Regions from separate parts of the Oceaniserpentilla sp. 4NH20-0058 genome, predicted to be linked through region 2. Evidence: predicted binding sites of a transcription regulator. Region 2 holds the regulator's gene; each other region holds the start of a gene.
What was found. The regulator FNR, encoded in region 2, switches genes on or off when oxygen is low (the NO sensors DNR and NnrR bind a similar motif). The targets are predictions, from matches to a motif close to TTGATNTANATCAA.
Positions count from the first base shown of each region.

Region 1: ABWV45_RS00185 (OmpW/AlkL family protein) is a predicted target of FNR. The motif match lies at 2,795-2,808, and genes of this name have one in related genera.
Region 3: petA (ubiquinol-cytochrome c reductase iron-sulfur subunit) is a predicted target of FNR. The motif match lies at 5,685-5,698, and genes of this name have one in related genera.

Region 1 covers NZ_BAABWE010000001.1:40,924-48,505, forward strand. Annotated here, with positions in the region: gene ABWV45_RS00175 (MBL fold metallo-hydrolase) at 1-761, opposite strand, end outside; gene chrA (chromate efflux transporter) at 789-1,955, opposite strand; gene ABWV45_RS00185 (OmpW/AlkL family protein) at 2,077-2,733, opposite strand; gene ABWV45_RS00190 (DUF6868 family protein) at 3,004-3,249, opposite strand; gene ABWV45_RS00195 (hypothetical protein) at 3,342-3,530, opposite strand; gene ABWV45_RS00200 (UDP-2,3-diacylglucosamine diphosphatase) at 3,542-4,270, opposite strand; gene ABWV45_RS00205 (peptidylprolyl isomerase) at 4,279-4,782, opposite strand; gene ABWV45_RS00210 (glutamine--tRNA ligase/YqeY domain fusion protein) at 4,922-6,592, shown strand; gene cysS (cysteine--tRNA ligase) at 6,720-7,582, shown strand, end outside.
Region 2 covers NZ_BAABWE010000001.1:483,566-491,147, forward strand. Annotated here, with positions in the region: gene ccoG (cytochrome c oxidase accessory protein CcoG) at 1-459, shown strand, start outside; gene ABWV45_RS02220 (FixH family protein) at 556-1,038, shown strand; gene ABWV45_RS02225 (heavy metal translocating P-type ATPase) at 1,041-3,428, shown strand; gene ccoS (cbb3-type cytochrome oxidase assembly protein CcoS) at 3,440-3,640, shown strand; gene ABWV45_RS02235 (sulfite exporter TauE/SafE family protein) at 3,644-4,312, shown strand; gene fnr (fumarate/nitrate reduction transcriptional regulator Fnr) at 4,407-5,192, shown strand; gene ABWV45_RS02245 (hypothetical protein) at 5,324-5,824, shown strand; gene ttcA (tRNA 2-thiocytidine(32) synthetase TtcA) at 5,913-6,890, shown strand; gene ABWV45_RS02255 (hypothetical protein) at 6,895-7,323, opposite strand; gene greB (transcription elongation factor GreB) at 7,380-7,582, opposite strand, start outside.
Region 3 covers NZ_BAABWE010000002.1:34,022-41,603, reverse strand. Annotated here, with positions in the region: gene ABWV45_RS03325 (transglutaminase-like domain-containing protein) at 1-495, shown strand, start outside; gene ABWV45_RS03320 (ABC-F family ATPase) at 858-2,462, shown strand; gene prfC (peptide chain release factor 3) at 2,558-4,138, shown strand; gene ABWV45_RS03310 (hypothetical protein) at 4,260-4,571, shown strand; gene rplM (50S ribosomal protein L13) at 4,754-5,182, shown strand; gene rpsI (30S ribosomal protein S9) at 5,193-5,585, shown strand; gene petA (ubiquinol-cytochrome c reductase iron-sulfur subunit) at 5,891-6,487, shown strand; gene ABWV45_RS03290 (cytochrome b) at 6,487-7,582, shown strand, end outside.

The DNA.
Region 1 (7,582 bases), 440 kb from region 2:
TAGTTATCAACATGGTCAAAAGAGGCGGCTGCTAAAAAAACTTTATCAACCGGAATTTGATCACTTATATCAGGAAGCCCTATTGGGAAACCCGAAGCAGACGTTTGAATAAAAACACGCTCTTTAACACTCTCTGTGTTGGGAGTTTTCAGAAAATCCACAAGCCAAGTTATGTTGACACCTTGTGACCAATCCCATATGTATTTAGGGGGCGTATCTAGTGCATGGTCATGGTTTTTAGCAAACAAGTTAATTCCCAAAGACTGCGGTGCATGCTCAGATGGAAAGCCTTTAATGCGAATGAAACCGTTAGCTATGTAATACCACTGGTTGAACATACCTTCTTTTAGGCCAGTTACGTTATATTGGTTACTAAAACTATTAAAAATATATTCAGTACTTTTACTCGCAAAAATATTGGTGTTTTGGTTTAAATATTTATTAATGGCTGGGATGTCTGCAGCATGATCATAATGACCGTGTCCGACTAATACCCCATCGATGGTATTTGATGTGTCACCCAACACTTTTTTAATTTGCATTGGATTTGATGTGTAGGGCGTAAATGTTATTAGGTCAGTGAGTGATTGAGGGCTGTAGAACGGGTCTGTGATAATCCGTCTGCCTTGGTAGTGGATATCAAAGGCACCTACACCAAGATACCGAATACTAGGAGTGTTTGGCTCGATGATACAGTTTAACTCTTCAGCGTATAACCAACGGCAAGTCGATATCAATATAATCAGTAACCATATTTTCATTTTTAGCCCCCATTCAAACCTACCAACTTATCTGGGCATTATGACAATTTGAAGTAAGCTCAAAACAAGGGCTAAGCTAATTAAACGGAAGATTGACCAATTTAAAACCCTTAGCAGTAATATCCCGATCACTACGCAAGCCATATCGACAGAGGATATGACGCTAGATGAAAAAATAGGGTTATAAAGGGTCGCTGCTAATAATCCAACAACTGCAGCGTTCACTCCTTTAACCATACCTGACACTTTTGGGCGCTGAGCCAGTTGTTGCCAATGTTTTTCAAAGATAATTAATAAAATAAACCCAGGTAAGAATATTCCAAGAGTTGCTAAGCTGGCACCAATTAAAGGATTTTCATGGCTTAAAGCGCCGAGGTAAGTAGCGAATGTAAACATGGGGCCAGGGATAGCTTGTGCAGCGGCATAGCCGGTAATAAAACTTTGTTCACCAATTAAAGGATTAAAAAAGTCACTCAGAAGAGGTAATACAACATGGCCACCGCCAAATACTAAACTACCAGCTACGAAGGTTTCTTCAAATACTTCATTGAAGGGTGTGTATTGGAATAAGCATAAGGTAAATAAAATCACAAAACCAAATAACAATGTAAGGTTATGTATTGATATTTTTTGTGGGGGAGTTGTGCTTTCACTTGAAAGGTCATTCTTTAGTAGCCAGCTTCCTATTGCTGCGGCAGCAATAAGACAATAAATTTGGCTAAAAGGTATCGGGCTAATGATTAAAACTGCACAGGTTAACAGGGCAATAATTTGTGTGTATTTTTCTTTGCAAAAAGATTTACTCATGGATAGGGTGGCATCCAATACTACAATAACCGCAAGCAGTTTTAAGCTGTGGATAATAGTATCCAGCCATGAGGCTTCTTGTAAATGGACATACCCAGCGGCTAAAGCTGCCATTAAAGCAAAAGAGGGTAAGGTAAACCCAATAAAGGCCGTTATCCCTCCAAGAACCCCCATTTTTTTCATGCCTATTGCAAATCCAACTTGACTGGAACCTGGGCCGGGCAAAAATTGACTCAGGGCAATGAGTTGTGCGTATTCATCTTCTTTTATCCATTTTCGCTTTTCTACAAACACAGTGCGAAAGTACCCAAGATGAGCGGCAGGACCGCCAAAGCTGGTGCATCCTAGTGTGAAAAACTGAATAAAAATAGTAAGGATCGATTTCATAGCATCAATAATTTAGTCATTTGGCGAGATATTAACAATTCATGGGGAGAATACAATCATTGCTTATAAATGAAAAAAGCCCACTAAAAGTGGGCTTCAAGGTGAGGCTAATTAGTTTTTTTTAGAATTTATAACCAAAGTTTAAGCGGTAAACCATAGGGTCTAAATCGTAGTCGACAGTTAACTTACCAGCGGTGCCATCCAGAGTGGCTGTTGTACCAATTTTTGCGTACATAACTGAGGCATTTACAAACATTTTTTCGTCAAAGCTGTAATCCAAACCCGCTTGAACGGCGATTCCAACAGACTCATCTAAGTCTAGCTCTTGGTAGTTTGCACTTAAATCAGAGTGTACTTCTTCATCAAAAAATACTGTGATGTTTAAGCCTGCACCAACATAAGGTTGTAACGGGCTGGTAGAGTCCATGAAGTAGTACTGCGCACTGACTGTTGGTGGAAGATGTTTAACTTCGCCAATATTGACCCCGTTAAGTCCACCTTTACCTTTTAATTTATGAGTGAAAGGCGTAGCACCCAAAACTTCTACACCAATGTTATTGGTAAGCATATATGTGCCTGAAATACCAAGCTGAGTATTACTATTGGCAGAGGCTTGAGCGCCTGCAACTTGATCCAGATCATCCGAAATACTTTCAGGTGTAACTGTGGCTGTACCCACACGCATTAGAATATCACCAGCGTCATATGCCATGGCTGGTGCTGCAAATGCGATGGTAGATGAAAGAATGAGGGCCGAAGTTTGTAGTTGTTTTAACATGGGGTTTCCTTAGAGTTCCCGTTGATTTTTCATTATGATATGCCTTTGAAATGTGGCATGAATGATCTAAGTCAACTCCAGAAGTTAAAGTAACTTTTTTTTCATTAAAGAAAATAAACCTGATCTAAGACAATATTGTAGATGCTTGGCTAAGTTAAAAGGCTTTTAACTTTTTAATGAGTCTAAACAGAAAGGAATAGGTTTTAGTGTGTTTTGAGTTCTGATTAAAACGCTCATTTATAGAGTTAAATGAGCGTTTTCTGCTAAATCTTAAGCGGGGATGATATACGTTAGAACAATCCAAGGAGTAATAAAAAATAAAACATTAATTAGTTTAAACATGCCCATCAGTTGATAATGTATGGGTATGATTTGTGTTTCATCTATTGCAAATAAAGTGCTGTGCATTTTAATAATGGTTTTTCGTGCAATTAATACCGCAATAAACCAAAACATCATAAACCCAATGTTGATTAAACCGCAGTAACCAAAAATACTGGCAATATTATCGTTCATGATGATTCCCCTTGCTGATGTATTTAAATCAGTATAAATGGATTTGGGAATAAAATGGAATTGAAAAATATGGAGGGGGACTAAACTGGCGTTTAGCGTCCTATCTGTTCTAAATACTTTTGTTGTTGTGCTTCTTGCTCGTTTTTTATGTCCTTAAGTTGAGTTTTAACGTCTTCTAATTGCTGAGCGGGCTTAACTTTTTCGGCTTGCTGATTATCGTGTAAGTAAAACTTGGCGATGGCCAATAGCATCATTGCCGTAATTAGTAAGCGTAATAGCATCTAGGCCTCCCTTAAGGGTTGGGTAAATCAAACTGCTTTAAATGATATACGCCGTTATCTACTTTTAAATACCAGCCATGTGTGTACCAGTCTCCAAGTACGATTCGCTCTCTATTCTCCCCGTTATATTGCCAGTTGTGAGTAGCAGGCCTATGGGTATGTCCATGAATCATACGCTTAGCTGCGTGCTGGGATAACACGGCATCCACTTCAGTGGGGGTGACATCCATAATAGAATCATCTTTCATGCTATTACTGGATTTGCTTTCATCCCGAGCCTTTTGTGCATAGGCAGTGCGATCTTCAATCGATTGATTTAAAAACTGCGCTTGCCATTGAGGGTCGCGGGCCATTTTACGAAATTCCATGTAGGCAATATCACGAGTGCATAAGCTATCACCATGCATTAATACTACGCTCTCGTCGTCTAAATTTACCACCGTTGGGTCGGCTAAAAGCGTCATGCCTGCAGCGTTACAAAACGCTTCACCCAGCAAAAAGTCGCGGTTGCCATGCATAAAATAAATAGCAACACCTCGGTCTCGTGTCGCCTTTAGGATTTGTTTGATTTGATCAATGTAAGGGTCTTGAGTATCATCACCGATCCAGTAGTTGAAGAAATCACCCAAAATATATAGGGCGTCACCACTTTGAGGCTCAAGCATAAAATCAAGAAAACCCGCAGTAATGCGGGTTTCCTCAGGCGCTAGGTGTAAATCACTAATAAACCAAGTGCTCATAGATAGGCTTATTCTACGATTTCAGTGCTATCGATGGTGATTGGTTCAACTGGTACGTCTTGGTGACCCATAGCCATACCCGTTTTAACACCTTTCATGCGGTTAACCACATCCATACCTTCAACAACTTCACCAAATACACAGTAGCCCCAGCCTTCAGGGTTTTTGCCTGTGTGATCAAGAAAACCGTTGTCTTTTACATTGATGAAAAATTGGTTTGAAGCACTGTGTGGGTCCATGGTGCGGGCCATGGCAATGGTGCCTTCTTTATTAGATAAACCGTTGTCAGCTTCGTTTTGAATAGAACCTTGAGTAGCTGGGCGCTGGCTCATGTCTTTTTCCATGCCGCCACCTTGAACCATGAAACCGTCAATTACGCGGTGGAAAATCAAGCCATCGTAAAAGCCTTCTTTTACGTAATTGATGAAATTTTCAACAGTTTTAGGGGCTTTTTCTGCATTTAATGACAACTTAATATCGCCAAAACTGGTTTTTAGTACAACCTGAGTCACGGGATCACCTTTTCTATGTGCTTGTGTTTAAAGGGTGCGTATAATACGGCTTTTATATTTTTCTAGCCAGCGGGCAGGGGGAATCTCCTCACTCTTTATTCAAGAGCTGCCTAAGGCCATATCCAATTGAGCTTAAGAAATGACAGAAGAAAAGGCAAAACCCGTTAATTTTATCGAGAAAATCATTAACGAAGACCTTGCCAGTGGTAAGCATAACACCGTCGTTACCCGTTTCCCGCCGGAGCCAAATGGCTACCTGCATATAGGTCACGCAAAATCCATCTGCCTAAATTTCGGGCTGGCCCAGCAATTTGGAGGGCAGTGTAATTTACGCTTTGATGACACAAACCCAGAGAAAGAAGAAGACGAATACGTACAATCTATTCAAGAAGATGTGCGCTGGTTAGGTTTTCAATGGGCAGGGGATATCCATTACACCTCTGATTATTTTGATCAATTACATGCATGGGCATTGGATTTGATAAAAGCAGGCAAAGCCTATGTGTGTGATTTATCTGCCGAGCAAGCCAAGGAATACCGTGGTAGCTTTGAGCAACCGGGTAAAAACAGCCCGTTCCGTGAGCGTAGTGTCGAAGAAAACTTAGAGTTGTTCGAAAAAATGCGTAACGGTGAATTCGATGAAGGTGCTTGTGGCCTTCGTGTGAAGATTGATATGGCTTCACCAAATATGAGCATGCGTGACCCTTACATCTACCGTATTAAGAAAGCGACACACCATCAAACCGGTGACAAATGGTGTATTTATCCTAGTTATGACTTTGCTCATGGGCAATCAGACGCAATCGAGGGCATTACCCACTCTGTGTGTACCCTTGAGTTTGCTGATCACCGCCCATTGTATGACTGGTTTATAGCAAACCTAGAAACACCGGCTGAGCCTCACCAATATGAATTTGGTCGTTTAAATATTAATTACACCGTGACCAGTAAGCGTAAATTACGCGCCTTGGTTGAAGGCAATGTGGTAAGTGGTTGGGATGACCCTCGTATGCCAACCATTAGCGGTATGCGCCGTCGTGGTTATACCCCAGCGGCAATCCGTAATTTTTGTGATTCATTGGCGGTTGCCAAAACAGACGGCACAGTGGACGTTGCACAGTTAGAATTTTTTATTCGTGATGATTTAAATCAAAACGCACCGCGCGCCATGTGTGTGATCAACCCTCTTAAAGTTGTGATCACTAATATGAATGCCGACCATGATGAAACACTTACCGTTCCATACTTACAAGACCGTGAAGAGTTGGGCGAGCGAGAAGTGCCGTTCACCAATGAAATATTCATTGATCAAGATGATTTTAAAGAAGAGTACAGTAAAAAATTCAAGAAAAAATTCTGTGTGGGCAAGCGGATTCGTTTACGTCACGGCTATGTGATTCAAGCAGATGGATTTGAAAAAGACGCACAAGGCAATATCACACAAGTGAAGGCCACGTTAATTGAAAATACATTAGGATGCGATCCGGAAGATGGCGATAAACCAAAAGGGGTAGTGCACTGGGTAAGCTGTAAACATGCAGTAGAGGCGGAACTTCGCATGTATGGTCGACTGTTTACGGATGCCAACCCAGATGGCGGCAAAAAAGACTTTATGGAATGTTTGAACCCTGAGTCCTTAGTGGTTAAAACGGGTTTAATTGAGCCTGCACTAGCAAGTGTGAGTGCTGAAACTGTGTTTCAGTTTGAGCGGGAAGGTTACTATGTAGCGGATCGTTTTAATCACTCAAGCGATAAACCTGTATTTAACTTAACCATTGGTTTGCGTGAAGACAGAGCGTTAAATAGCTAAAAAGTAATAAATGTAGGAGCGTGCTTGCACGAGATTTAAATTTAACCTGTTCGCGCGCGAGCACGCTCCTACAAAAAATAATTCCAAATGTAAGGCGGTTGAAACCGTTATTCAAAGTAGAAAGATTATGGCCCTAAATATATACAATACGTTAACGCGTCAAAAAGAAGAATTTAAACCACTGCAAGCTGGCAAGGTTGGCATGTATGTGTGTGGTATGACCGTTTACGATTTTTGTCACATGGGTCATGCGCGTGTGATGGTGTCATTTGACGTGATCGTACGTTACTTGCGTCATATTGGATACGATGTGAATTACATTCGTAATATCACAGATATTGACGATAAGATTATTAACCGTGCAGCTGAAAACGGTGAAGAATTCAATGTGCTGGTTGATCGTATGGTAAATGCCATGAACGAAGATTTTGGCAAGCTGAATGTGTTAACCCCAAATAGCGAACCAAAAGCAACAGATCATATTCAAGGCATTATTAGTATGGTGCAAACCTTAATTGAAAAAGGGTTTGCTTATGCAGCGACTAATGGTGATGTGTATTACCGTGTGCGTAAATTTGAAGGTTACGGCAAGCTATCGGGCAAAATTTTAGAAGAGTTGGAAAGCGGTGCCCGAATCGAAGTAACTGAAGAAAAAGAAGACCCTCTAGATTTTGTACTTTGGAAATCGGCTAAACCAGAAGAACCATCTTGGACTAGCCCTTGGGGTGAGGGACGCCCTGGTTGGCACATTGAATGTTCTGCTATGTCTACCTGCTGCTTGGGTAATAATTTTGATATCCATGGTGGTGGGCCTGATTTAAAATTCCCACATCATGAAAATGAAATTGCACAAAGTGAAGCGGCAACTGGTGAACAATACGCCAATACTTGGATGCACGCAGGTGCGTTACGTATAGATGGTGAGAAAATGTCTAAGTCGTTAGGCAACTTTTTCACCATACGTGATGTTTTAAAAGAATACGATGCAGA
Region 2 (7,582 bases):
CGTTACACCAATGAACATGCTTTAAAAGGCAATAAAGTACATATCATTCGCCCCAAACTGGTAGGTTACGCCATGGCGTTAATCGTTATGATGGGTATTTTTGTTTATACCATTTTTGACCGAGAGCCCGCTGAGATTGATGTGGCTCGTGACCGTGGATCTTTATATACCACCAGCAGTGATGGCCGCCTGCAAAATAGCTATTTTGCTAAAGTCATTAACATGTCTAATGAAGAGCACACATTTACTGTTCGCGTAGAAGGTTTAGAAGGTGGTGAGTTGAGCGGTAAAACCACCGTTCACCTCATGCCGGGCGAAGTGCGCTCTTTACCGCTAAATTTAAGAGCGATACCGTGGGACTTAAAACAGTCTAGAACAGATATTATTTTCATTGCTACGAGAGATGACGGACTAGAAGTCAGCGAAGAAAGTCGCTTTATTGGCCCAGCTGGTCGCTAAAAAGATAACTTTACCATTCTTAAAGCACCTATCAATTTGTTCAGCGCCACTGTAGTGATACACTGGCGCTCTATTTTTATTACGCAGTATTGATTCATGACTGACACACAAAAACCTTGGTATAAAGAACCCTACGTGTGGATGCTAATTGGCTTCCCTTTATCATCTGTCATTGTGGGTATTTTCTTTATTACCACAGCGGTCGTAAACCAAGATTCACTAGTAAGAGACAACTACTACAAAGATGGCTTAGCGTATAACTCTGAACTGCAGTGGGATAAACAAGCGGATGCTTTAGATGTTCGCTTAAATCTATTAATTGAGGGCAATAACCTTACCCTTAATATACTAAACTCACGTAAAAATCCGCCATCTACTTTGAAAGTATCCCTAGGTCACCCGACTATTCCAGAAAAAGATCGTGCCTCGCATTTGCAACTAAAAGAAGCTAAACGCTTCATTGGATTTATTGATGATATCGAAGACGGCCGTTATTACTTGTTAGTGGAATGCCCAGAACAAGAATGGCGTGTACGTAAAGATATCTGGGTGAAAAACGGCGTGTTGACGGCAATCTAAACATGGGTGATTGTTACCACTGTGGACAGCCTATTGAAAAAGGTGTCGAGTTAACCGCCTTAGTGTTAGGCGAACAACGAGACATGTGCTGTATTGGTTGCCAAGCGGTGGCCAATGCTATTGTACAACATGGCGGCGAGTCCTTTTATCAGTTTCGAAGTGATACCAATCAAACCCCCGATTTCACATTAGATACCCTACCCCAAACCGTCAAACAAGAGCTAACCCTATTTGATAATCCAGATGTTCTAGCTGACATTAGCTCTCAAATAAATGGCGCCTACGAAACCATTTTAATCATTGAGGGCATTACCTGTGCAGCTTGCGCTTGGCTAATTGAAAAGCAATTAGCAGACTTCGAAGGCGTTAAGTCGGTACGTTTAAACCTCACAGAGCACAAGCTTTACCTACAATGGCAGCAAGACACTACACCGCTAAGCCATGTTATTTCCCGTATTTACAGTCTTGGGTTCAAAGCACAACCTTATACCCCTGACGCGGCCTCTCAGCAATTACAAAAAGAGCAGAAGCAATCCATTCAACGCTTGGTTTTAGCCGCATTAGGTACTATGCAGGCAATGATGTTTGCCGTTCCCTTATACGTTGGTGAATGGAGCGGCATACTTCTGCAATACGAAACCTACTTTCGATTTGCAGGGTTAATCATCACGACCCCCGTTGTGTTATACAGTGCAAAACCTTTTTTCAAAGCCTTTTGGCGTGATATAAAATCTAAGCATCTCACCATGGATGTGCCTGTTTCAATTGCAATTGGCGGCGCTTACCTTGCCAGTGTCTATTCAACCTTTACCCATGGCCAAGAGGTTTACTACGACAGTGTCTGTATGTTTACCTTTTTCTTATTGGTGGGCCGTTATTTAGAAACCAGAACACGTCTGCGCAATGGAGAAGCTGGCAATCAATTACATAATTTGATGCCTCGAGCCACATTAAAAATCCTTGAAAACGGCGACGAAGCCTTACTACCTGTTACTCAAATTGCCATAGGGGATGTCATTCGTGTGGTATCCGGTGGCACCATTCCAGCCGATGGAGTGATTGTTTCGGGTAAAAGCTCAGTAGATGAATCCATTATTACTGGTGAGTTTATTCCCGTAAATAAAGCAACAAATGACGGGGTTATTGCTGGTAGTTTAAACGTAGACAACCCCATAGATGTGAAAGTACACGCATTAGGTAAAGACACACAAATCTCAACTATCATGGCCCTATTAGACAGAGCCACCCAAGATAAACCTAAAATTGCACAACTGGCCGACCAACTTGCACAATACTTTGTAGCAGGTGTATTACTAACATCAGCCATCGTATTTACTAGCTGGTATTTCATCGACAGTGATCGTGCATTTTGGATTACCCTTAGCGTATTAGTAGCCACATGCCCTTGCGCGCTATCACTGGCCACACCTACTGCATTAACCGCAGCAACGGCAGCCCTTCGCAGAAACGGCGTGCTGATTACCCGTGGCCATGTACTGGAAACCTTACGAAAAAGTCGTCGTATTTTATTCGATAAAACAGGTACGCTAACTTTAGGCCAGCTCACCATCGAAAAAAACATTGAATTAAACCACTGCCAAATAAACCCGCTTCAAATAGCGGCCAGCCTTGAGCGACACAGCCAGCACCCCATTGCCAGCGCCTTTCAACACGACCAGATATTACCTGCATCCGATGTAATGAATCACCCAGGGGAAGGTATCAGCGGTATTATTGAACAAATCCCCTATAAAATCGGCACAGCTCAATTTGTGGGCCTTGATGCTACGCCACCGAATGATGGCCATTGGGTCGCACTTGCAAACGACACACACCTACTGGCTTGGTTTTTACTCAGTGATGAAATTCGTCCGCACGCTTATGAAGCCATTCAAGAATTAAAACAACTGTCACTTGAATGTGAGCTTTTAAGTGGTGATCAAAGCCGACACGTACAAGATATTGCGCACCAGTTGAAGATTGATCGTTTTCAATCAGGTGTCAGTCCCCAAGGTAAATTAGCCTATTTGGCCAAACAAGATCCTAGTGATGTAACCATTATGATTGGTGATGGTATTAATGATGTACCGGTACTGGCCCAAGCACCCATTTCTATTGCCATTGGCAGTGCCAGTGACTTGGCCAAAACCCACGCGGATGTGATTCTGGTTAATAACCAGCTAAAACGCATCAGCCAGTTAATCAAACAAGCTCATAAAACCCAGCGCATAATTAAGCAAAATTTACTCTGGGCGTTGCTGTACAATAGTAGTATTTTGCCATTAGCCGCATTGGGGATTATTCCGCCCTACATTGCAGCCATTGGCATGTCCACCAGCTCATTAGTCGTGGTGTTTAATGCCCTTCGCTTAAACACCTTACCTAAATAACCGAGACTCATATGGAAATCATATTTATCACCGTTCCCGTTACGCTCTTGTTTATAGCCAGCGGTGTGGCCATCTTTTTTTGGGCAAACAAAGGCGGACAATTTGATGATCTAGATAGTCCAGCCCACCGCATTCTATTTGAGGAAGATACTCCTGAAGCGAAAAAAGAAGATACTGCTGAATCAACCAAAGATTCAAAGCAAGATAACTAAACCATGCTTGAGCCGCTTTCTTATTTAACTGCTTTCCTGCTAGGTATATTTGGCAGTTTACACTGCATGGGCATGTGCGGAGGTATTGTCGGTGCACTATCGGTTAATACAGGTCAACAAAGCATAAAGTTGCAGCTAAGTTATCACCTTGGTCGCATTAGTATGTATGGCCTAATCGGTTTGTTAGCAGGCTTTGCGGGGCTTTGGCTGTCACAAACCCACGATTATGCAGGACAAGTATTAAGAGGAATTTCCGGTGTATTGCTGATTTTAATGGGCATTTATATTTTAGGCTCAAGCAAAGCACTACTATGGCTAGAGAAAGCTGGCTCTGGTTTGTGGAAGCGTATTCAACCCCTCAGCCGTTCACTCATCCCTATTAGCAATATAAAACAAGCTATCGCACTTGGTCTCATATGGGGATTGCTGCCGTGCGGACTCGTTTATAGCACCTTAAGCTGGGCTTTAGTGGCGGCCAATCCTCTTCATAGCGCAAGCTTAATGGTAGCATTTGGCCTTGGAAATATGCCTGCATTATTAAGTTTAGCCGCCTTCACTGGCCAAATTAATCGCTTTAAACAAAATGTATTTGTAAAAGCTTTTGTAGGCCTAGGTATCATTGGCTTTGGTATTTGGACGCTTGTAGCCCCTATCCTTCAAATTAACCACTGACAAGCCTTGACATAAATCATACTATTGACGAGTATTCCCGACTTGTTAGTCACCTGTCACTCCATCGCAACACACAGGTCATTAGGAGAGCGAGATGTCTAAGGACAACCAAACAGTACATTTTTTGGCCACCAGCAAGCCGAATGAGACCCACTGCAGCACCTGTAGTCTAAGCTCGCTATGTCTCCCGATTGCCCTAGAGAAAGGCGATTTAGACTCCCTTGATAAAATGATCAAACGTGGCCGCCCTATTCAAAAAGGTGAGCTGCTGTTTAAACAAGGTGACCCATTTAAAGCTATCTATGCCATTCGTACAGGAACCATCAAAAGCTTCACAGTTGCACCAAGTGGTGAAGAACAAATTACTGGCTTTCATTTAGCCAGTGAATTGGTTGGTTTATCTGGTTACAGCGAAGACGTATACCCACTTTCTGCTAAAGCACTAGAAACCACTACCGTATGCGAACTGCCCCTAGAAAAACTAGAAACCCTATGTGACGAGATTCCGGGTCTTCGCAAACAAATAATGCGCAATATGGGTGGAGAAATTCGTCAAGACCAACAAATGATGTTACAGCTTTCTAAAAAAACAGCCGATGAGCGCATGGCTTACTTCTTATTAGATATTAGTAGCCGTTTTGAGCGTCGAGGCTTTTCAGCCAGTACCTTCCGCTTAGCCATGTCACGCGTGGACATTAGCAACTACTTAGGTCTTGCCGTTGAAACGGTGAGCCGTATATTTACCCGCTTTCAAAAGAAAGGATTCATCAAAACAGAAAGCAAAGAAGTCACATTATTGAATTTGGATGAACTCAATACATTGGCCGGCACTGTTAGCGACCAATCCGATTGCCAACTGCACCCCAAGCAATCAAACTAACCCCTTGAAATAAAAGAAAAAGACAAAATGCAAGTATTTTTTTTGCATTTTGTCTAATTGCATCTAATGTATAACTATCTTTCTCAGGATTGGCCTAGAAATACAAACACGCTAGATGCAAGGACACCACCATGGGACTGTGCCCAAATGATCTTCGGCACTTGGTGATTCGCCCCACCTTACAATATTTAGAGCAATATTCGCTGTCAGCAGAAACCTTATTATTAGGTACCGCCGCTGTAGAGTCGGGCTTGGGCTATGAATTAAACCAACAACAAGGAAAAGGGCTTGGGGTATATCACATCAACCCTAGAACCCATCAGTTACTGTGGGATAACTACTTAGCGACCAAGCCAGACCTCGCCAGCAAAGTACGTGGACTGGCGAGTCAGCATGAGTTTTTAAAAGACCCTCATACAGAATTAACCACTAATTTGCGCTATGCCACCGCCATTGCTTGGCTGATTTACGCCCGTAAAGACGCCACACTGCCAGAAGCTTCTGACTTACCTGCTATGGCTAAATACTGGCGCAAGCACTTCCATAGCCGCCCCCAAGGCCCGCTAGAAGACTACATTAGTCGTTACAATGCTATTCACAATCCACCTGCTCTTTCGGCCTTTGCTTATTAAGCTTAGGCTTTATAACCCTATATCATGGGCAAATTGGTTTCATTTAGGCTAAAATCCGCGCCAGAATACCCCTTAGCTAGGTTTAATAATGGTCCAGTTCGTTGACGCCTCTGCGTCTGCCCAATCAGTCGAAGAAAAAAAACAAAAGAACGAATTTAATAAGTTGCAAAAACGCCTTCGTCGAGACGTGGGTCGTGCTATTGCAGATTTTAATATGATCGAAGAAGGCGACCGCATTATGGTGTGCCTTTCTGGTGGTAAAGACAGCTTTACCATGTTGGATATTTTAATCAGTTTACAACGCAGTGCGCCGGTGAACTTTGAATTAGTTGCCGTGAACCTAGACCAAAAACAACCGGGCTTTCCTGAGCATATTCTACCAAGTTATTTAGATACATTAGATATTGAATACTACATCGTTAATCGTGACACCTACTCAGTGGTAAAAGAAAAAGTACCAGAAGGACGCACCACCTGTGGCTTATGTTCGCGTTTACGTCGCGGCACACTTTATGGTTTTGCTGAAGATATTAACTGCAATAAAGTTGCACTAGGACACCACAGGGACGATATTGTAGAAACCATGTTCTTAAATATGTTCTATGGGGCACGCTTTGCAGCCATGCCTCCCAAGTTGCTCAGTGACGACAAACGCAACATCGTAATTCGTCCTCTTGCTTACTGCAAAGAAAGCGATATTAGTGAATTTTCTGTAGCTAAGAATTACCCAATTATCCCTTGTAACTTATGTGGCAGCCAAGAAAACCTACAACGTCAAAATATTAAGGCCATGTTGGCTCAATGGGAAAAAGACACCCCAGGAAGGGTTCAGCAAGTATTCAATGCACTACAAAATATCGCGCCATCTCAATTGGCTGATACCCAGTTATTTGATTTTGAGAACCTAATAATAGACCGCAGCCAACAACGCGATGATTATGAATATGCCGAAGCGCAGATCATAGAAGGAGTGGGTGAATTTGCGCAAATGCCGCCTAGGTTAAAACCAGACAACCTAATTAACGCCATTAACTTATCCATTGAAGCAGACCCTACTAAAGGGTAAATTTTTACTCTAACACGCAGCGATAGCGCCCAATTCCATCCACATGAATAATGGCTCGTGTGGATAGTTTATCGTGCAGGTTTTCAAGCCCTAATATGATTTTCCGTTGACCATTTGTGCTTTCTCGGCGAATAAACATCACCTTAAAGCGCCCTGCTTGCTGAATCTCTTTTATGGCCACCGTACTTTTTATAAGTTCTGGGCCTTTTTCATTCCATTGCACCCACTGTAGAAACATCTCATCTTGCTTATCCGAACGGGTGATGACCAAGCGAATTTGCCCAGAATGCTTAGCTGTTTTCCAATTCCCCATGCCTTTTACATCATAGATAACAGGGCTAAGCCTAAACACCTGTTCAATGGTTTGACTTTCAGTCTTGGCCTGTACACTAATAGATAAAAACAGACACAACAAAAAAATAAGCCCGCGCATATATTAAATCCTCATTTAATATATTTAGCTTAGTTCAAACAGGCTATCGCGCTAGGTTAGTCAAACGGTTGGTAACGAACGTGATTGATCAACCAAGTTTGTAAGCCAGAGGGCGTTTTTACAGCTACCTCATCGTCTTGCTCTTTACTTAAAAGGGCTCGCGCCATGGGGCTATCGATAGAAATATTTTGACTGCCAGAGTAAATCTCCTCAGGGCCAACAATGCGAAACTGTTTTGTATCTCCCTGTTCATTTTCAA
Region 3 (7,582 bases), on a different contig from region 2:
ATAGGCGATGAAGCCATTGCTAAGCGTTGTTTTGAATTTGTACGGGATGAAATAAAGCATTCGTGGGATTTCCAATTAAACCCCGTCACGTGTAAAGCATCGGATGTTCTAAGGCATGGTACAGGATATTGCTACGCTAAAAGCCATTTATTAGCCGCGCTACTTAGAGCAAACGGTATCCCAGCTGGATTATGTTATCAACGATTAACCATCACAGATGAACCACCGTTTTGCTTGCATGGCTTAAATGCTGTGTATTTAGATAATATTGGTTGGTATCGAATTGATGCTAGGGGAAATAAAGAAGGTGTAAGCGCACAATACATACCGCCACAAGAACAACTGGCTTTTTCAGTATCTCAAAAGGGCGAATATGATTTACCCGAAATCTGGTCGAAACCACTATCGGTGGTGGTTGATTGCTTGACTCGTCACCAAGACTGCTTAGAAGTAGCGAATAACTTGCCGGACGTTGAGTTGTGGGCTTCCGTCTGATCAAACGTATTCAAATATTGTGTGGGAGTAAAACCAAAGTATTGTTTAAATCGTTCAGACAAGCTGGCTGGTGATGGTGGATGCCATATTAGATCTATGTGAATTTCTTTGTGAGTGTGTGTGGCTGCTTAATGAAATGCATTAATTCATAAAGAAACTTAGGATCAAAATCACGAGAATACACATATTCTGATGCTCAATGTTCATTGAGAGCATGTTACAGCACAATCTATAGCTCAACAGAAATATTGATTGTTTTTTGTACATCCTGTCGACAAAATCCGCCTCAATCTATATAGTGCGCCCCAATATTCCCCTCTTTATTTGGCATGTCTTACAAAACATAGCCCTAGGATAGTCTTTTGATCACAACTGCTAACATTACCATGCAATTTGGCGCCGAGCCTTTGTTTGAAAATATCTCAGCTCAATTCGGCCATGGCAATCGCTATGGTCTGATTGGGGCAAACGGTTGTGGTAAATCTACTTTTATGAAAATCCTGAGCGGTGAATTAACACCGACTTCTGGCAATATCTCTATTACTCCTGGGTATAAAGTGGGTACTTTGAGTCAGGATCAGTATGCCTTTGAAGAATATTCGGTCGTAGATGCAGTGATCATGGGCGATGTAGAGCTTTGGAAAATCAAACAAGCCCGTGATGCTATTTATGCTAAGCCAGAAATGACAGAAGAAGATGGCATGTTAGTGGGGGACTTAGAAGCCCAATACGCAGAAATGGACGGTTATAGCGCCGAAAGTCGCGCGGGTGAAATACTGCTCGAAGCAGGAATAGAAGAAGAATTTCACTATGGCCTCATGAAGCAACTGGCTCCGGGCTGGAAATTACGTGTGCTATTGGCGCAGTCATTGTTTGCTAATCCAGAAATCCTACTGCTGGATGAACCTACCAATAACTTGGATATCGACACCATTAACTGGTTGGCAGAAGTACTAAACAAGCGCAAAAGCACCATGATCATTATTTCTCACGATCGCCACTTCTTAAACTCAGTGTGCACCCACATGGCTGATATCGATTACGGCGAGCTGCGTATTTATCCGGGTAACTATGAATACTTCCAAGAAGCCTCAGCGTTAATTCGTGAACAGCTTTTGGGCGAAAACGCGAAAAAGAGTGCTGAAATTGATGAGCTTCAAGCGTTTGTTAACCGCTTTTCGGCGAATGCTTCTAAGTCGAAGCAAGCTCAGTCTCGTGCCAAGAAAATGGATAAAATCACCCTAGATGAAGTAAAACAAACGTCTCGTCAAACCCCATCTATTTCATTGCGCCAAGATAAAAAACTGCACCGCCAAGTGCTTGAGCTAGAACAAATAGCCCATGGTTTTGACGGCGAAACTTTATTTAAAGGTGGCGACATTCTATTGGATGCAGGGTCTAAGCTCGCCATAATTGGTGAAAACGGCGCGGGTAAAACCACTTTCTTACGTTGCCTAATGAATGAGCTAGCTCCAGAACACGGCGCGGTGAAGTGGTCAGAAAATGCAACTATCGGATATTGTCCTCAAGACAGTACCGATGACTTTGACAACGACTTCACTTTATTTGAGTGGATGAGTCAGTGGCGCACACCAAAACATGATGATTTAAAAGTACGGGCCATGCTTGGCCGTTTACTGTTTACCGCAGACGATTTCAATAAAAAAGCGCGGGTATGTTCAGGTGGTGAGAAAAACCGTTTACTGTTTGGTAAGTTGATGATGATGGATTTAAACGTATTGGTTATGGATGAACCTACTAACCACTTAGATATGGAGTCCATTCAAGCGCTTAACAATGCCCTTAAAGATTTTGATGGAACCTTGATATTTGTTAGTCACGACCGCGAATTTGTCTCGTCATTGGCAACCCGTGTGATTGAAATCAAAGATAATCAGTTGCTTGATTTTCAAGGCACTTATGATGAATTGCTGGCGAACAAAGCGGCTAATCAGGAAGTTGCTTAAAATACCCTTTACGGGCATGGTGTCTACCGTGCTCGTAACTTCAGCCGTTGGCAGATATAATGCGCGGCAATTTTTGATTATTTAAAAAGCCGAATATGAGCAATCAAGTAACAGAAGTAGGCAAACGCCGTACTTTCGCCATTATTTCCCACCCGGATGCGGGTAAAACCACCATTACTGAAAAGGTATTGTTGTTCGGCAACGCCATTCAAAAGGCTGGTACGGTTAAAGGCCGTGGCTCGAACCAGCATGCTAAATCCGACTGGATGCAAATGGAAAAAGACCGTGGTATCTCCATTACTACCTCGGTGATGCAGTTTCCCTATAATGACTGTTTAGTTAACTTGCTGGATACTCCTGGACACGAAGACTTTTCGGAAGATACTTACCGTACTCTAACGGCGGTGGATTCCTGTTTAATGGTGATCGACGCCGCAAAAGGTGTAGAAGAACGTACTGTTAAATTAATGGAAGTCACCCGCTTACGGGATACGCCCATTATCACCTTTATGAACAAACTCGACCGCGACACCCGTGACCCTATTGATGTTATGGATGAAGTGGAAAGCGTACTGAACATTATGTGTGCGCCCATTACGTGGCCAATCGGCATGGGTAAAGAGTTCAAAGGTGTGTACAACTTATACACAGATGAAGTGATCTTATACTCAACGGGTCAGGGTCACACCATACAAGAGCGCCGTGTGATCAAGGGCCTAGACAGTGCCGAGTTCGATCAGGCCTTAGGTGCCTATGCCGATGACTTCCGCGAAGAAGTAGAGCTGGTGCGCGGTGCTTCTAACGAATTTGACCTAGAAATGTTTTTGGCAGGCGAACTAACCCCAGTGTATTTTGGTACAGCTTTGGGCAACTTTGGTGTAGACCATATGTTAGATGGCCTAACCAAATGGGCGCCAACACCGAAAACACGTAATACAGAAGCCCGTGATGTTGAGCCTACTGAAGAGAAATTCACTGGCTTTGTGTTCAAAATTCAAGCCAATATGGACCCGCAGCACCGTGATCGCGTGGCCTTTATGCGTATAGTTTCGGGCAAGTATGAAAAAGGCATGAAAGCCAAACATGTGCGCATCGGCAAAGATGTGCGTATTGGCGATGCCCTTACCTTTATGGCCGGCGACCGAGAGGCAGCTGAATCAGCTTACGCTGGGGACATTATCGGTTTGCATAACCACGGTTCCATTCAAATTGGTGATACCTTCACCCAAGGTGAAGATTTAAAGTTCACTGGTATTCCGCACTTTGCTCCTGAATTGTTCAAGCGTATTCGCTTGAAAGATCCACTTAAGCAAAAGCAGCTGCTTAAAGGCATTATCCAGCTTTCAGAAGAAGGGGCTGTGCAGGTATTTCGACCATTAAAGAACAACGATTTGATCGTTGGCGCGGTGGGAACACTTCAGTTTGATGTGGTTGCTCAACGTTTAAAAGACGAATACAAAGTAGAAGCCATTTACGAGCCTATTAGTGTTGCTACTGCCCGTTGGGTGGAGTGCGGAGATAAAATTAAATTTGCCGAATTCCAGAAAAAAGCTCATGAGAATTTAGCACTGGATGGCGGCGATAATCTTACTTATATTGCGCCTACCATGGTTAACCTTTCTTTATCGCAGGAACGGTATCCAGACGTTGAGTTTTTTGCTACCCGTGAGCATTAAACTGAGATAATGATCCCATTCTGCGACATTACCAGTTAATCGTCGTAATATGGGGTCAATCTACCTTGAGCACTGTAGTTTCTGTATTACGCTTATGGGAGTCATACAGGGGAATATGCTCATGATTTACTTCTTTTTTGGTTCAATGTTGTTTACTGCGGCCTTGTGTATCGGGGCTTACCGTTTCTTTTCACAAAAAATCGAACAATTTCAAATGAAGTTAGACGATGGGCGTGGGTATTATTTGATATCTATGTTGTTGGTGGCGTTTGTATCTTCCGCTTTGGCGTTTTCAGTGGGCAGTATTATGGGCTTTCAAGCCAATGTGCAGCAGCAGGATAGCATGGTGTTAATTGTATTATTGAATGCAGTGGTGGCTTTATTGGCGCTGATTTATGGTTTAGTGCATTTTCGTGAAGGGGAGCGCTATTAGGGGCTTTTGAGCCATATTATGGCAGTTAGTCATAAAGTTTAAAAAAAAGATGTAATCCATTTATATATCTCGTATAATCCGCCGCCATCGTTTCCCCAAGACGAAGCCCTAAAACGGTGTTACCTGCCGATTTAGATCGGTCGAAGTTGGTAACAGTCTGATTAGGCGATAAAGAAAAGATTATGAAAACATATACTGCAAAACCTGAAACTGTAAAACGTGAGTGGTTGGTTGTCGACGCTGAAGGCGTTGCGCTTGGTCGTTTAGCGACTGAAATCGCATCTCGTTTACGTGGTAAACATAAGCCTGAGTATACTCCTCACGTTGATACTGGCGATTACATCGTTGTTATTAATGCTGATAAAGTAGCCGTAACTGGTGCTAAAGCTCAGGATAAAATCTACTACCGTCATACTGGCTACCCTGGTGGTCTACGCGAAATTAACTTTAACGACCTTCAGGCCCGTAAACCTGGTCGTGTAGTTGAATTAGCGGTTAAAGGCATGCTTCCTAAGAACCCTCTTGGTCGTGCAATGTTCACGAAATTGAAAGTGTATGCTGGAACTGAGCATCCACACACTGCACAACAACCAAAAGAATTGAAGGTTTAAGGGGAATATCATGGCTGCAACACAATATTATGGTACTGGTCGTCGTAAATCTTCTAGCGCGCGTGTTTTCTTGCGCCCTGGTTCTGGCCAAATCGTTATTAACAAGCGTCCGCTAGATGTGTACTTTGGTCGTGAAACTTCACGCATGGTAGTACGTCAGCCACTTGTTTTAACTGAAAGCACTGAGAAATTTGACCTGTACATCACTGTTAAAGGTGGTGGTGCGTCTGGTCAAGCTGGTGCAATTCGTCACGGTATTACTCGTGCTCTTATGGAATTTGATGAGACTCTACGTCCTTCTCTACGTGCTGCGGGTTATGTTACTCGTGATGACCGTGAAGTTGAGCGTAAGAAAGTGGGTCTTCGTAAAGCTCGTAAGAAACCTCAGTTCTCTAAGCGTTAATTCGTTTTCAGGCTGTATGGTCAAAGAAACGCTCAGATATTTCTCTGGGCGTTTTTTTTATCTAAAACAAGGGGTTATATTGATAAAACCCTTAGTTAATTGACCTGTATCCTTGTAACAAACACTACATTTCATTACTATTTGGGCCGATTTTTTACCTGCGTCCCTGTGTTTGTGCTTTAGTTAAGGATTGCAAGGTAATTATTTGAGAGATTCTTTGAATTGTATGTTGTTATTTGGGCATGTTATTCAAAGTGTCTTGGCTGCACAGAATTTTAAAAAAAAGTTGATGGGAGACTGCCAGAATGAGCAATGATGGCGTAAATACAGGCCGACGCCGCTTCCTCATCGCAACAACCGCGGTGGGTGGTGGTATTGGTGCTGTTGGCGTAGCTGTGCCTTTTGTTAAATCTTGGAATCCAAGTGAAAAGGCTAAGGCTGCCGGTGCACCTGCTAAAGCAGATGTGAGTAAAATTGAACCTGGTGCTATGGTTGTTGCAGAGTGGCGCGGTAAACCGATTTATTTGGTTCGTCGTACAGATGAAAGCGTTGGTTTATTGGATGGCTTGGCTGGGCGTCTTAAAGACCCTGCTAATGGCAATAAAGCACAACAACCTGCTTATGCAGATAATGTAACTCGTTCTCGTAAGCCTGAGATCGCTGTTCTTGAAGGTGTATGTACTCACCTTGGTTGTGCACCTAAATTTCATCCTGAAGTGAAGCCAGAGCCTTTTGACTCTGAGTGGAAAGGTGGTTTCTACTGTCCTTGTCACGGTTCACGTTTTGATTTGGCTGGTCGTGTTTTCAATGGCTCTCCTGCAGGTGCCAACTTGAAAGTGCCACCATACTCATACTTAGATGAAAGCACTATCGTAATTGGTTTGGATGAGGAGAATTCATAATGAGTAAATTGTCCGCATTCATGGGCTGGGTAGATGACCGTCTTCCGGTTACAGCCACTTTCGAAAAGCATATGTCTAAGTACTATGCCCCAAAGAACTTCAATTTTTGGTATTTCTTTGGTGTATTTTCTTTCTTGATGCTGGCTAACCAAATCCTGACGGGCGTTTGGTTAACCATGTCTTTCACGCCTTCGGCGGAACAAGCGTTTGCTTCTGTTGAATACATCATGCGTGATGTTGAGTTTGGCTGGTTGATTCGTTATATGCATTCTACCGGTGCTTCATTCTTCTTTATTGCTATCTATATGCATATGTTCCGTGGCTTATTGTACGGTTCATACCAGAAGCCGCGTGAGCTTATCTGGATCTTTGGTATGGCGATTTATCTGATGCTTATGGCGGAAGCTTTCATGGGTTATGTATTACCTTGGGGCCAAATGTCTTATTGGGGTGCTCAGGTAATTATTTCACTATTCAGTGCAATCCCTGTAGTGGGTGATGATTTGGTAACTTGGATCAAAGGTGACTTCCTGATTTCTGGTATCACATTGAACCGTTTCTTTGCGTTGCATGTGATTGCATTGCCGCTTGTGATTGTGGCTCTTGTGTTTATGCACATTGTTGCCTTACACGAAGTGGGTTCTAACAATCCAGATGGCGTTGATATCAAAAAATATAAAGATGAAGAAGGTCGTCCGTTAGACGGTGTTCCTTTCCACCCTTACTACACAGTGCATGATTTAGTGGGTATTGTGGTGTTCCTATTTGTATTCTGCTTTGTAGTCTTCTTCTGGCCTGAAGGTAATGGTTACTTCTTAGAGCATGCTAACTTTGAACAAGCAAATGGCCTGAAAACCCCTGAACATATTGCTCCTGTATGGTACTTTGGTGCGTTCTATACCATCTTGCGTGTTGTACCGGATAAGTTGGGTGGCGTACTTCTAATGGGAGCGGCGATAGCGGTTCTGTTTGTATTGCCTTGGTTAGATCGTAGCCCTGTTAAATCATGGCGCTATAAAGGTTGGATCTCTCGTATCAACCTAGTGGTATTTGGCTTGTTCTTCATTTTGTTGACGTGGTTAGGTACTCAGCCAG